3 regions of the Oleiphilus sp. HI0067 genome follow, and region 2 is predicted to be linked to each of the others. Evidence: riboswitches for the same ligand, from Rfam matches in the RefSeq annotation. Region 2 holds a riboswitch; each other region holds the start of a gene.
What was found. Region 2 has a riboswitch for cobalamin ahead of A3739_RS00805 (ribonucleoside-diphosphate reductase subunit alpha). Riboswitches for the same ligand answer to the same signal wherever they lie in the genome.

Region 1: another riboswitch for cobalamin. It lies ahead of A3739_RS31505 (cysteine-rich CWC family protein); the one in region 2 lies ahead of A3739_RS00805 (ribonucleoside-diphosphate reductase subunit alpha).
Region 3: another riboswitch for cobalamin. It lies ahead of A3739_RS21135 (TonB-dependent siderophore receptor); the one in region 2 lies ahead of A3739_RS00805 (ribonucleoside-diphosphate reductase subunit alpha).

Annotation. Positions count from the first base shown of each region.
Region 1 covers NZ_LWFI01001420.1:55,736-60,166, forward strand. The annotation lists gene A3739_RS22760 (DUF1852 domain-containing protein) at 1-505, opposite strand, end outside; gene A3739_RS22765 (LysR family transcriptional regulator) at 660-1,568, opposite strand; gene A3739_RS22770 (NAD(P)H-flavin reductase) at 1,699-2,472, shown strand; gene A3739_RS31505 (cysteine-rich CWC family protein) at 2,485-2,706, opposite strand; cobalamin riboswitch at 2,868-3,093, opposite strand; gene A3739_RS22775 (hypothetical protein) at 3,207-3,542, opposite strand; gene A3739_RS22780 (alpha/beta fold hydrolase) at 4,300-4,431, opposite strand, start outside.
Region 2 covers NZ_LWFI01000047.1:1,012-5,442, reverse strand. The annotation lists gene A3739_RS00820 (DUF2750 domain-containing protein) at 1-226, opposite strand, end outside; gene A3739_RS00815 (VF530 family DNA-binding protein) at 219-479, opposite strand; gene A3739_RS00810 (Yip1 family protein) at 753-1,364, shown strand; cobalamin riboswitch at 1,528-1,749, shown strand; gene A3739_RS00805 (ribonucleoside-diphosphate reductase subunit alpha) at 1,914-4,431, shown strand, end outside.
Region 3 covers NZ_LWFI01001333.1:57,277-61,707, forward strand. The annotation lists gene A3739_RS21135 (TonB-dependent siderophore receptor) at 1-1,470, opposite strand, end outside; cobalamin riboswitch at 1,576-1,782, opposite strand; gene A3739_RS21140 (energy transducer TonB) at 1,903-2,763, opposite strand; gene maoP (DUF413 domain-containing protein) at 2,872-3,219, opposite strand; gene A3739_RS21150 (class I SAM-dependent methyltransferase) at 3,444-3,998, opposite strand; gene A3739_RS21155 (helix-turn-helix domain-containing protein) at 4,096-4,419, opposite strand.

The DNA of each region.
Region 1 (4,431 bases), on a different contig from region 2:
GCAGCTTGTTAAAGTTCTTTTTGTAAGTATCAGAGCAGATAAAATCTTTGAATAGATTGCCATGTAGATCGCCAAAGTTATCAGGAATACTAAAATGATCCTGGTCTTTATTATGATCCAAAAGCAGCACGCTAAAATCATAATCCCGAACGTAAGATGAGAAGTTATTCCCTACAATGCCTTCAATTCTCTTATTCGTAAGGCGGTCAACAACATAAGTCTTGAGAATTTCTATCGATGGAAATTTTTCACCATTTCCTTCGATATCCATGTCGACCGATACAATCTCCAAGTCAACTGAATAGCGATCACCTTTTGGGTTGTCCCAATTAGCGAGAGCGTTGAATCGGCTATCCACCATTCTCAAGGCGTTTCGCAGATTCTCTTTACGGCTTTCACCTCTCGCCAGGTTTGCGAAATTAGTTGTGATTCGAGTACCGTCTGATGGACGATAGTGTTCATCAAACTGAATTGTCTTAATTGTGTATGTAAACCCTTTACTCATGGTGACCTGACCTCCCGTATACATGCTATGCCGCATTTAAAACTGTATATAGTTATACCCAGATCAAATCATGAATAAAATTGATTTTATTTCATTATTTTATGAGTTTTTATCATACTTAATTGGAGCGAGAGGATAGAACCTAGCGAAAAACCTAGGTTTTACCGGTTGATATCGGATATTCGTAGCCACGTGCCATTTCAATAAATGCATTGAGATACTTAATATCGCCATCACTTTCACGCGTCCCCACGAATATCTGCTTGGCAATGCCCTCTCTACCTAAACGCACCACACTTAAAGGAAGCTTTTTACAATACTCCTCTGCTAACCAACGTGGCAGAGCAGCCACACCGCGCCCACAAGCGACCATCTGTAACATGATCTCGGTCGTCTCACTGGTTTTGTGAAGTCTGGGCACGACACCCGCCGGATTAAGGAACTGGCTATAAATATCGAGTCGATCAGTGGCGACCGGATAGGTCAGTAAAACCTGGTCTCTTAAATCTTCTGCTTCTGCATATTGGCATCCAACTAAATCGTGCCCCCGAGGCACAACCAAGACCTGCTCATAATCAAATACAGGGGTGAAATTTAGGCCGCTTTTATAAAACGGATCTGGCGTCACCAATAGATCAATTTCGTAATCTAACAGTGCGCCGACACCACCAAACTGGAACTTCTGTTTTACATCTACATCCACATCTGGCCACGCATCCAAGAACGGAGAAACGATTTTTAACAACCATTGATAACAAGGATGGCATTCCATACCAATTCGCAATGTGCCTCGCTCACCTTGCGCCATTTGCTTGAGCTTTTCTTCAGCATGATCTAGCAAGGGAAGCACGCGATTCGCGATATTTAATAGATAACGACCTGACTGAGTGAGACGCAAACTGCGCCCTTCTCGAAACCAAATTTCGGCGCCGAGATTATCTTCCAGCTTTCGCATCGTGTGACTTAAAGCGGATTGCGTCACGCAAAGCGCTTTAGCAGCCGCCGTTAATGATCCGTTCTGTTCAACGGCGTGCAGAATTCTAAGGTGAGTACGTTCAATCATCGTTAAGTTCAGCAAACATCATGCATGAGAAATATTAATCGGTACGTGAAAATATACCATTTTTACTCATCATAAAAGTCCTCTAAACTTGCTAGAACTCGATTATTGAAATAGTAATGATGGCTTTGATATGAACAAAGTTGCGAATAAAGTTACGCACGAATGTCAGGTCTTGAGCGCAGAACCCTTGACCAAAGATACCCTAGAGATTGAATTACTTTCTCCCGTCGGCACCTCGCTGAATTATCATGCAGGGCAGTATCTGCAGCTGGAACTCGATCTAAATGATGATGGAGAACCACAAGCGTTTTTTTATACCATTGCGAATCGTTGCGACCCAAACCAAGCTCGTCGAATACAACTGTATATTCAGAATGGTAGTGAGTTAGCCGGTAGAATATTGAAACACCTTACAAAATGTCTTATCGATGGGGCATCAGTGTCCGTGACCTTACCGATGGGGCAGGCTTTTTTGCAAACCAACCTTAATCAAAGGCATCTATTGATCGCCTCGGGATCAGGTATCGCGAAGATTAAATGCTTAACCGAAGAGGCTCTTACAAGACAACCTAAAGCACTGATCAATATCTATTGGTCGAATAGACATATCGACGACTTCTATCTGCTAAACCAATTTCAAGGCTGGGCAAAACAACATAAGAACCTCACCTTTACGCCGATCTTAGAAACAGAAAATAGTGAATGGAATGGCCGCTCCGGTTATATCTATGAGGTGATTGAGCATGATTTTGAAGACCTCGACAATACCAAGGTTTATCTATGCGGATCGCCCCAAATGGTATACGGCACTATCGATAAACTTGAATCCAAAGGCCTTAACGAAGCAAATTGCTACTCCGATGTTTTTGAATACGCGCCTAGAGAACGACGAATAGCAATTTAGGAATTGGACAGTTCAGTTCAACGCCCTTGCCCTATAGGAAGGGTTCTCTGGTAACAATGTTTTAATCTCAAGCAAACACGCATGGCACAAGCAGCCTTGCCAATGTTCCAAAATAAACGCCATTTGTTCTCTAGATAAGTGGACATCGCTACAGTGGCAAATTGTGATTGATCCCATTTTACATTCAAAGGGTGATCCACAACGGGGGCATTTGATTTCTTCATGGTTCGGCATATTTCTTTACAACGCAAATTGAACTCGGTAAACGGTCCTTTGCGAAAAAAGAAGAAACTACAGGAGGCAAGATAAGCGGTAACACTAAGCTTGCTTAAGGCAACTAAAACCTGTCTTTCTATACCTCATGATCGCGAAGGCATGAAAGTTCACCCAATAGTTTGTGGATGAACTGCGTTGGCAGGTCTTCGGACTTAAGGGCAAATAAGCTGAGCTTAGTTTTCTACGGCGACGGCTTCCCGGAGCTCTTTCCAGTGCCTGATCTTAATCTATATGAGATACCAATCGTGTCGCTTTCGTTCCCTATTACCGCTGCGCGTCAGTTCTGGATTCTCACCAGATTTCCTCTTAGCACAACCTGTAGATACCCTAAGGCATCTATTTAGTAGGCGTGAACCAATGCGGTACTGAATATAAGTTTACTGGCCTAATTATGCAACTAGTGGAGCACTAGTCGCCATGACTCAGCAATTCAAATTAAAGAAGCGTTGTGACTCTATCTATACCAGTTCTATAGGACCATGATCATCACAATGCCCGTTGTGCACGTGGTGTAACCTGCCATCCACTAAATAATCTATGTGATCTCCATGAGGCACCGCTTCGTGGCCACAACCTGGACCATGAACATGATCTCCGCAGGAGTGTAAAGGCTTACACCCATCTGGATTAGCGTCACTAACCTCGATGGTATGTTCATCGTAGTGATCTTCATGAAGGTGGTGTAGATGCCCGTCATGAATATAGTCGATATGATCGCCATGACGAATCGCAGTATGTCCACAGTTTGGGCCATGAATGTGATCAGGGTGGGATGAAGTGTTTGAGCAAGACATAGTATTCCTCCACAATCCGAATATTAATCAGCGGTCTATGTCAGTTTAGTCGACTATGAATGCCTTAGTATCAAAAGTACTCAGGTGATAAGATCATTTTGTTATTACTAACATTGAGCTTCAGTCATTTAGTGCGCTTCTATCTTTAAGCACACATCGAAAAACAAGCGATTTTCAGGTCTGCAATGTCTGTTTAGGTAATTGAACTAGGTCAAAGTTAGACCAGAAAACTCGGCCAAATACTAAACCGATCTCTAATGACGGTTTAGGAGGTATTTCTACCAAATTGGAATGACCGCTTTCTCATGAAAGTGAATGCCCGCAAACCAAGATTTCTTTCCTGACTGAAGGTCCGCTTTCCTATTGAAGCGGGCATTGTGTTCAGAGAGCCGCCAAGGTCTGCTCTTGTCTATTTTCATGCATTCGCAAAGTAGATTCCGGATACCCCAGGGCTCCCTCTCTTGCGCGTTGCGCAATTCACCTTGTCGCGCTTCGCTGTCCGGAATGACGCAATGGAACGAAGGGATAATCGCGTTGAGCGCGTAAGCGATCCGGGTCGCCTTTGGGGTGTTGGGGTCTTTGGCGAAACAAAGACCCTGACTTGCCGTCGGCCAGCGCCGACAGGAACAGAAGAATGAGCCTGATGTTACCCTCTAAAAACAACAACCACTTATGCCTAACCGTAGACAACACTCACAAAACAAAAAAAGCCGCTACTAGTTTCCCAATAGCGGCTTCATTTCATCAATGCTTGAGTCTAGCTACCGATAAAGTCTCGCATTAGTTCAGCTGTTTTTTCTGGTGTTTCAACCATTGCTAAGTGACCAATACCAGGCAATACAACCTTCTTAGAGTTCTTCACCAGCGCCGCATATTCATCAATATTCTT
Region 2 (4,431 bases):
TGGCCGTTACCTCTTGATCAAACTCAGAAATAGCAACGGCAGCTTCTTTACTCGGCCACATTGGAAGGTAGCTAAACGCGTCTTCTTCATAGTTGATCGTAATAAAGTCTTGCTGAGCATTAATTAATACCCAAAGCTGTTTATGCTCTAATATTTGTTCGATGGTGTAATCGTAGCGATCTTCAGGTTCCATCGCGCTAAGTTGTTCGAGGCTTTGTTTAGTCATGTTTTTTCCAATTTTCCCAAGGCGAAGGGGATGGGGTGTTAAAAGTAGACAAATAAAGCTGTTCTACTTTAGTACGAGCCCATGGCGTGCGACGCAAGAATTTTAGCGATGATTTAATCGATGGATCTTTCTTGAAGCAATTGATACTGACGCGGCTCGCTAATCCATCCCAACCATAATGCTCATAAAGTTTTTCTACAATCGTAGCCAGCGTGATGCCATGAAGAGGATTGTTTGGTTGTTCCTGACTCATGTGAGTGTCGTTTTCCTTTTGTTGAATGCAAAACACTATAGTTAAAAACAGCCGGTTCGTTGAAATTGCCTAGATTTTAAGTGGCGTAGAGGTCTTGCGGCAAGTGATGCATGAAATCGCTTATGCAAGAGGGAATTAGCATAGTTAACTAAGTGCTTGTATTCCTTTAGCGTCTAAACAGCATTTCTTTAAGTAAAAGTGATCTAAACAAGTGAATCTGATTGCGACTATCTTTATGTACTGTAAGAACGGAGCCCAGCGGAGGAGCTAACTATGTTGCTTTCACATATGTTTGGATTGGCCACTCACCCTACTAGAGAGTGGCAAGAAATCAAAAAAGAGCATTCCATGCCGACAAGGATCTTTGTCGCGTACACCTGCATATTGGCCGCCATCGGGCCTCTGTGTGCTTATTATTCTACCACTGTAGTTGGTTGGACAATCGGTGATGGGGCCGTCACGAAGTTGACCGCAGACAGCGCATTCCTCTTGTGCGGGTTAACATATCTAACGATGCTGCTGGGAGTATTTTTTATTGGCTACATGATCGACTGGATGGCTCAGACCTACGGAGCTGAGCATGACGAGCAAGCTGCAAACGGAATTGCACTCATGGCATACGCATGCACGCCTCTGTTTTTAGGTGGTTTTTCGCTGTTATATCCTGTCTTTTGGGTCAACGCCTTAGTATTTGTATTTGCTGCCGCATGCGCAGGGGTTCTTCTACACAAGGGTCTTCCGATCGTGATGCGTATTTCAGAAGATAGAGCGTTTTTCTTCGAAGGGGCGATTCTCGCAGTCGCGCTCGTTTATCTTGTCTCAACGCGTGTCGCAACGGTAATTATTTGGTCGTTGGGTATAGGGCCAGAATTTATTGGCGGATAATAGGTAGAGACTAAATCGAGCCGCAAATGCTCTCATGAGATTTGCGGTTTTTTTATACCTAAGATTCGTAGCCGGCATTGTTTTAAACAATATATTGTTGTTTGTTATTAAAAATGCCTATATATTGTGTTTTGCATTGGTTCACATCTACTAAATAGACACGTAAGAATGTCTCTGAATTAGTTGTGCTAAGAGAGAATCTGGTGAAAATCCAGAACTGACGCGCAGCGGTAATTGGGAACGAAAGCGACATAATGCGAAGCAAGATAGCTACACGCATTAGGCACTGGAACGTAAAATTCTGGGAAGTCGTCGCTGTAGGATAATCGTTAGATTTAACACACGCCCATAAGTCCGAAGACCTGCCAAAGCAACCCATTTATCACAAGATAAATGGGCTTTCATACCTTCGCGACTATAGGGTGATCGAAAGACAGCATTATTGGCAATGGCAGCTTTATTGGTTGTCTCACTGTGTGTGCTGTTCATATAGATTTTTATGGCGAAGGGTTATTGGTCTAGTTGACCGAAACGCGATGAGAATTAATTATGACAACTCCAAATGCACTCTCTGATCCTAATATCAAACCAGTCTCAAACACTTCTAATTTCCAGCTTAAAGTGATCAAGCGCGATGGGACTCTCGATTCATATAATAGTGACAAAATAGCAGTCGCAATCACCAAAGCAATATTGGCCGCAGAGGATCATGATCATGCGGATGCAAGCCACGTTAAGCAGCTTGCCGATCAGATTGTAAGTGGTATTCATGGTCGCTTTGAAAAGCAATATCCATCTGGCGGCTCGATCAATATCGAGGATATACAAGATCAAGTTGAGCTAGGCTTGATGCGCCAAGGGATGCAGAAAGTTGCACGGGCTTATGTTTTGTACCGTGAGGAGCACGCTCAGCAGCGTAAAGATCAACAGCCTAGCGAAGAGGCACATCCTCACTTCAAAATGCAACGCAATGATGGCTCTGAGGCGCCATTAAACATTGGTCGTATTCGCGCTTTGATTTCTCAGGTGTGCAGAGGCCTTGAAGGCGTTGATGCAGATCATTTATTAGATTCGAGCTATCGCAACCTGTATCACGGCATTAAAGAGGAAGATATTGGTACAGCGCTTATTATGGCTGCGCGACCTTTGATCGAGTCAGAGCCGAATTATTCGTTTGTTAGTGCAAGGTTGTTGTTGGATTCGTTAATGAGCGAGGTGGGTAAGGCATTGAATGTTTACTTGCCTGCTGCGATAGAAGATGCGAGTAATGCGTATGCTGAAATATTCGAAGCGGGCATCCGTTTTGGCATTCAAGAAGAGCTTATCGATTCTAAGTTAGATTCCTTCAATATAGAGATGCTTGCCGATGCGCTCAAACCAGAGCGTGACAACCAGTTTACCTATTTAGGGTTACAGACTTTATACGATCGTTACTTTATTCATCATGAAGAAACGCGTATTGAATTGCCGCAAACCTTTTTTATGCGAGTCGCAATGGGGCTCGCGCTAAATGAGGATGACCCTACAGCCCGTGCAATTGAATTTTATGACCTCTTGTCATCGTTTGATTATATGAGCTCAACCCCCACCTTGTTCAATTCCGGAACGTTAAGACCTCAACTATCATCGTGCTATCTGACCACTGTTCCAGATGACTTGAGCGGTATATATGACGCTTTGCGTGACAATGCCTTGCTCTCAAAATGGGCAGGTGGATTGGGTAATGATTGGACTAATGTTCGCTCGCTAGGCGCGCACATCAAGGGAACTAATGGCCAGTCTCAGGGGGTCGTGCCGTTCCTTAAAGTTGTAAATGACACGGCTGTTGCAGTGAACCAAGGCGGTAAACGCAAAGGAGCCGTTTGTGCATACTTGGAAAGCTGGCATTTAGATATCGAAGACTTTCTCGATCTTAGAAAAAATACAGGGGATGAGAGACGTCGCACACACGATATGAACACCGCTAATTGGATTCCAGATCTTTTTATGAAGCGCGTGTTTGAGGAGCAAGATTGGACCTTGTTTTCTCCTAATGATGTTCCAGACCTGCACGACTTAACTGGTCAGGCATTTGAAAAGCGTTATGAAGAATATGAGCGTAAAGCTGAAATCGGGGAGATTAAACTCTCTAAGCGTATTCCCGCATTAGATCTATGGCGTAAAATGCTCTCGATGCTATTCGAAACTGGGCATCCATGGATTACTTTCAAAGATCCTTGCAACATTCGTTCGCCGCAGCAACACGTTGGCGTAGTGCATTCTTCCAATCTCTGCACTGAGATTACGCTCAATACCAGTGAAGATGAAATCGCCGTGTGCAATCTTGGTTCTATCAACCTTGTGAATCACATTCAGGACGGCGAGTTGGATAGAGAACGTCTCCAAAAGACGATCCGAACTGCTATCCGAATGCTTGATAATGTGGTCGACATTAATTACTACGCATGTCCACAGGCCGAAGCATCTAATTTACGACATCGTCCTATCGGCCTCGGTTTAATGGGTTTTCAGGATGCTTTATATAAACTGGGTATTCCTTACTCGAGTGCTGAAGCTGTTTATTTTGCTGATCAATCTATGGAGCTTATTTCGTACTATGCACTAGAAACTTCGAGTGCATTAGCAAAGGAACGTGGAGCCTATGAAAGTTTTGAAGGCTCACTATGGGATCAGGGCATTCTTCCTATCGACTCGCTTTATAAACTCAGCCAAGAGCGCGGCGAGCGTTATACCGTTTGTGATTACAGTCAAACCTTAGATTGGGATGGCCTGCGTCAGAAGATTAAAAAGGAGGGAATACGCAACTCAAATGTGATGGCTATCGCGCCAACCGCGACGATCTCCAACATTATTGGTGTGTCGCAATCGATTGAACCGACCTATCAAAATCTATTTGTTAAATCCAACCTGTCCGGTGAATTTACGGTTGTGAATCCATGGCTTGTTGAGGCGCTCAAACGTGAAAATCTTTGGGATGCAGCGATGGTCAATGATCTTAAATATTTCGATGGCAGTGTTAAGAAAATTGATCGTATTCCAGAGAACATCAAGGCACTGTATTCAACTG
Region 3 (4,431 bases), on a different contig from region 2:
ATCTTTTAGTGATCTGTAAAACAAGGAGGAGTTAAGGTTGGAATTCCCCTGCAAAAACTGCAACCCAAGTTCCGCGTTGGTTGCATACTCTTCGACCAGCTCGTCATTGCCTAACAACGAACCGGTGTCACCAAACAATTCGCTAAGTTTGGGCGGACGGACTTCGTGAGAGAGGCTTGCGGTGAGTGCGAGGGATGGAAAAAACGTGTAGCGCAGGCCGCTGTAAGCAGCGTAATAAGATTCAGTATTACTAACTGATTTTGGAATATCTTGATCGTCTTGCAAATAACGAAGACCAATCTTACCGGTTAGTTGTAAGGTACCCGCATAATTTAACCATTCATCTTGAGCAATCAATGATGTTTGCATGCGCGATGCATCCGTAGACGTGTTCTGAATAAGGTCTTCGTTTTCATATTTTTCAAAACGTAGCAGTGCGGCAATATTGAACAAATGATTACCCGAAGATAAAGCCCAGTCAGTTTTAACGCCTATATTAGATGACTCAGATTTCTCTAGATTTGCAGACAGACCAACTTTGTTTTCAGTGTCGTCATAATCGCCTTTCAACAGCGAACCATAAATCTGATAAGACGCTTTTAACCTAGTAGAAAGTTCATGATTCAACTTACTTTGAATAGATAGGGTTTCAACATCATATGTCGCCGAATTATCTTTGGCGTTTCGCGCAGTCGGCACGCCCTTAGAAGACTTCGAGTAGCGAACTACGTTATTTGCATCTAAAGACTTAGAGATATCTGTGACCGCAGATAAATGAATCGCTCCTTGCTCGTATTGTGCGTTTTGACGACGCTGTACCTCATCATCGAAAGGATTGTTAGGAGTCTGCCGATCATTTAAAAACTCATAGTCGTTGTCGCTAGAAACATACTCTGCATTAACAAGATAATTTGTATCTCCAGAATGAAAAGCAGAGGTCAACGCGCCGAGCTGGCTTTTGAACGATCCATAGCCCGCCCTCACAGTATGATAAGGCTTCGCAGCACCTTTTTTGCTTACGAGATTTATTGCACCACCAATTGATGACACGCCCAACTGCGCTGGGGTATTACCACGATATATTTCTATTCTCTCGATTGAGCTCAATTGAATATTGCCAAGATCAACAATTCCTCCGTGCGCATCATTCAATAACATGCCGTCGAGAAACACATTAACTTGTGCTGCACTAGACCCACGGATACTCACAGTCGAATAAGAACCTATCCCACCTACTTGACGAATTTGAACGCCACTCTGATCAGATAACACATCCGCGACATTAGAGAACTCATGACCAAACTCACTAGAACGAATTACTGTTGTATGACTTGAAGTATGCTCGGTATTGATATGATCGGCATCAAGCTTAGAAGCTGTCACCACAACGGTTTCATGCTCGACGGTTTCCTCAGCAACAGCAAACGTCGAAACAAGAAGTAGAGAAAGTAAAACTAAACGTAGACCCACGCACTTCACCAGCAATCGCGCAGAGAGAGAAGCAAAGAACAGTAATGGTTAACGAGCGACAATCTAGTTCGTTAGACATCAGTCCCAAATATCGCCCTCCGCAATATCTAAAAAATCACTTCAGGCCGGTCTCCGGGCTTACAAGTTGTCATTCGACTTAGTCGAACGGCCTTCCCATGCTTTACTGCACAGTGGCGAGGATGCCGACTTAACTTGCTTACCGTTGCGGGGGCAGCGTTGGACTTCAACCAACTTCCCGTTTCACTCGCTCACTAGATTTAGTGATTGAGCACCTCAAGCAGGGCTGCGACTTTACGCAGTTCACATTTTCAAGTCAATTGATTTATTAAAACTGGGGCAAGGAGTGACGGGACTAATGAAGTAACATGGTCGAGTGTACGAAGATCAGAACTGCAATGAAGAGCAAAACGTTTAGTCGAGCCTAAACGAGATGGGTACAGTAACATAGCCTCTCAACGAAGCTTCAGCCGCATCAGCAGGAGAGAAGCTCCAGCTTTCGTAAATAGTTGAATAAGCGGCAAAATCTAAAGCCGATACATTACTCGATTCTAGAATCTCTACGTAAGTCACCGAGCCCGTAACATCAACATGCACTCCTAATAATACATCCCCTTCCCAACCACGCCTGCGCGCTAAGCTAGGATAAACTGGTCTGGGATTTGAAGGGCTACCTAGCACATAAGCTGGCGATCTAAATTGCTCTTTAGGCTCTTCAATTTTCTTGACCGGAGCCTTCTGCTCTTTTTGATCTTGTTGAGGCTGCTCTTTTGCTTTGCTTTCGGCAACTTTATTAGCAGGTTCACCCTTATCCGAATGATCACTGATGCTCGCTTCGGATTGCTTCGCAATTTTCTTCTTGGATGGAGCAACTGTTTGAATAGTCTCAACCGGTGATGATTTAGAAGGCTCGCTTTCTAAAATGGCTTCCGTTGACTTTTGAGGTTCGGGTTCGACAACCGGTTTCTCGACAGGCTTCACCACAGGATCGGGTTTCGATTTAGGGGTAAGATCTTCCTGTTTTGGCGATTCTTGACTGGCCGACAAGGGTTCAATAATAGACTCAGGAGTGGGTTCTAAAATGCGTTGAGACAAGGCAACCCGGTACGTTGAATTATCGACGATATACGCCTTAGGCCCTAGCGCATACGAATAGAAAACGATCGCTACCAACAGATGAACAATTACCGCTGCGGCAAACGCCGTCAGAAATCCCGCATTCGGATTATTCCAAACGATTTTTGGCTTCCGATAATTGATGTAGTTTTGCAACATAACCGCTCAAGCAAATGAATTTTGAGCGGCGAACTATACAAAAACACCAATTACGAACGCAAGACGTTGACCCAAAGCACCATACTTTGGTCTGTATCTCAGGCTGACTTAACTCAATAAGTCTTTAGCGTAAACTCTGCCTTCAGATGATGCTAAATTTCCACTTGATGCAAAGCTAAACACGCAGCGTTTACGACCAATAAAATCAGCGTACTTCATCCAGACTTTTTCAAATTCAGTCTCGGCGTCGCGTTCACCGCGGCACACTGCAATCAGCTGTTTTTGAGCCTTTCCCTTTGGCTCTATTTCTCCGGCAATAAGACTGTTTGCGCAGCAGCCTCCTCGTGTTAGTAGTTCTGACTCATTACGAGAAAAATTCCCACTGCGACTAAATCCATGTGGAAAATTCTTGTCGTCACGAAATGCCTTACCCGATACCAAGCTTTTATCTAGCATCGCTTACTCCCTTATATTTATAGAGCTCTTCCCGCTCAAATTATTGTTATACGCTGACTACTCCCTAGCTGCCTCGTATTCTCAACGATCTAAACTCCGATTGATGTGACGAACATTCAATACGGCTACATGTGGCCACATTGCACAATAATCTTTACAAAAACTTTACAGCGGCAACAAATGTGGACAGCTCAAAAAACAAACAAATTTCGTGCCGACTTCAGTTATGAAACAGAAGCTTCACCCATATAGACGAAACCCGCGAAAGACGGCGTTTTAGGAACGTTTATTTTAGAAAGCTCACTTATTTGAAAACCCGCATCACTAATCAGAAGATCAATAGAGCGATTAAGCTGACAGCCGCCGGCTAACCTAGACCAAAGGGGATTAATTCTGTTTTGCCACTTTTGAACGTTTAGATCTGCAGAAAGACCGTGCTCACAGAAAAGCAGCTTGCCATTTGGTTTCAATACGCGCCGCATCTGTGCAAGTGCTGTCCTCGTATCCACAATGGTGCACAAGGTAAAAGTAAGAAGAACTGTATCAACACTTTCATCATCCAAAGGAATTTGCTCGCCAGGCAAGTCTAGCCATCGCCAGTCAATTCCGCTCTGGACTACGTTACTCTTAGCCTTATTACGCATTCCTATTGAAGGTTCTAGCCCCCAAACAAACTCAACAATTTTTGGGTCATAAAATTGTAGATTAATGGCGGAACCTGCACCAACTTCCAAGACGCGTCCAGAACACTTCGGCACGATTTGGCTTCGGAGCTTCATGATCTGAGGCGAACCGCAGGCGCAATTAATTAGGTGAGGCAATATGTATCGTTCATACATAACATTTTCTTATTTTTATCAGAGATTTCGCTAAATATTACTCTACCGCGTGACGCGATTCCTCGATCAATTCATCGCGTTCTTTAGCGATTCGGTCAAGCAAGCCTTGAGGTGCATTCGTCGCTGAGTCATGCTTGCCGCTCCAACGGATCATCTCGAGTATAACTGGCATGAGATCTACACCTTTTGGCGTCAAGGTATAGATTTTTCGGCGTTTATCAGCCGGATCGACCTGTTTATGAATCAGCCCGTCCTGCTCTAACTGAACGAGCCTCGCACTAAGAATATTTGTGGAGATATGTTCATCACTACTCTGTAACTCAGAAAAAGATCGTTTAGACGTAAAGATCAAATTTCGCATCTGCAAGATAAA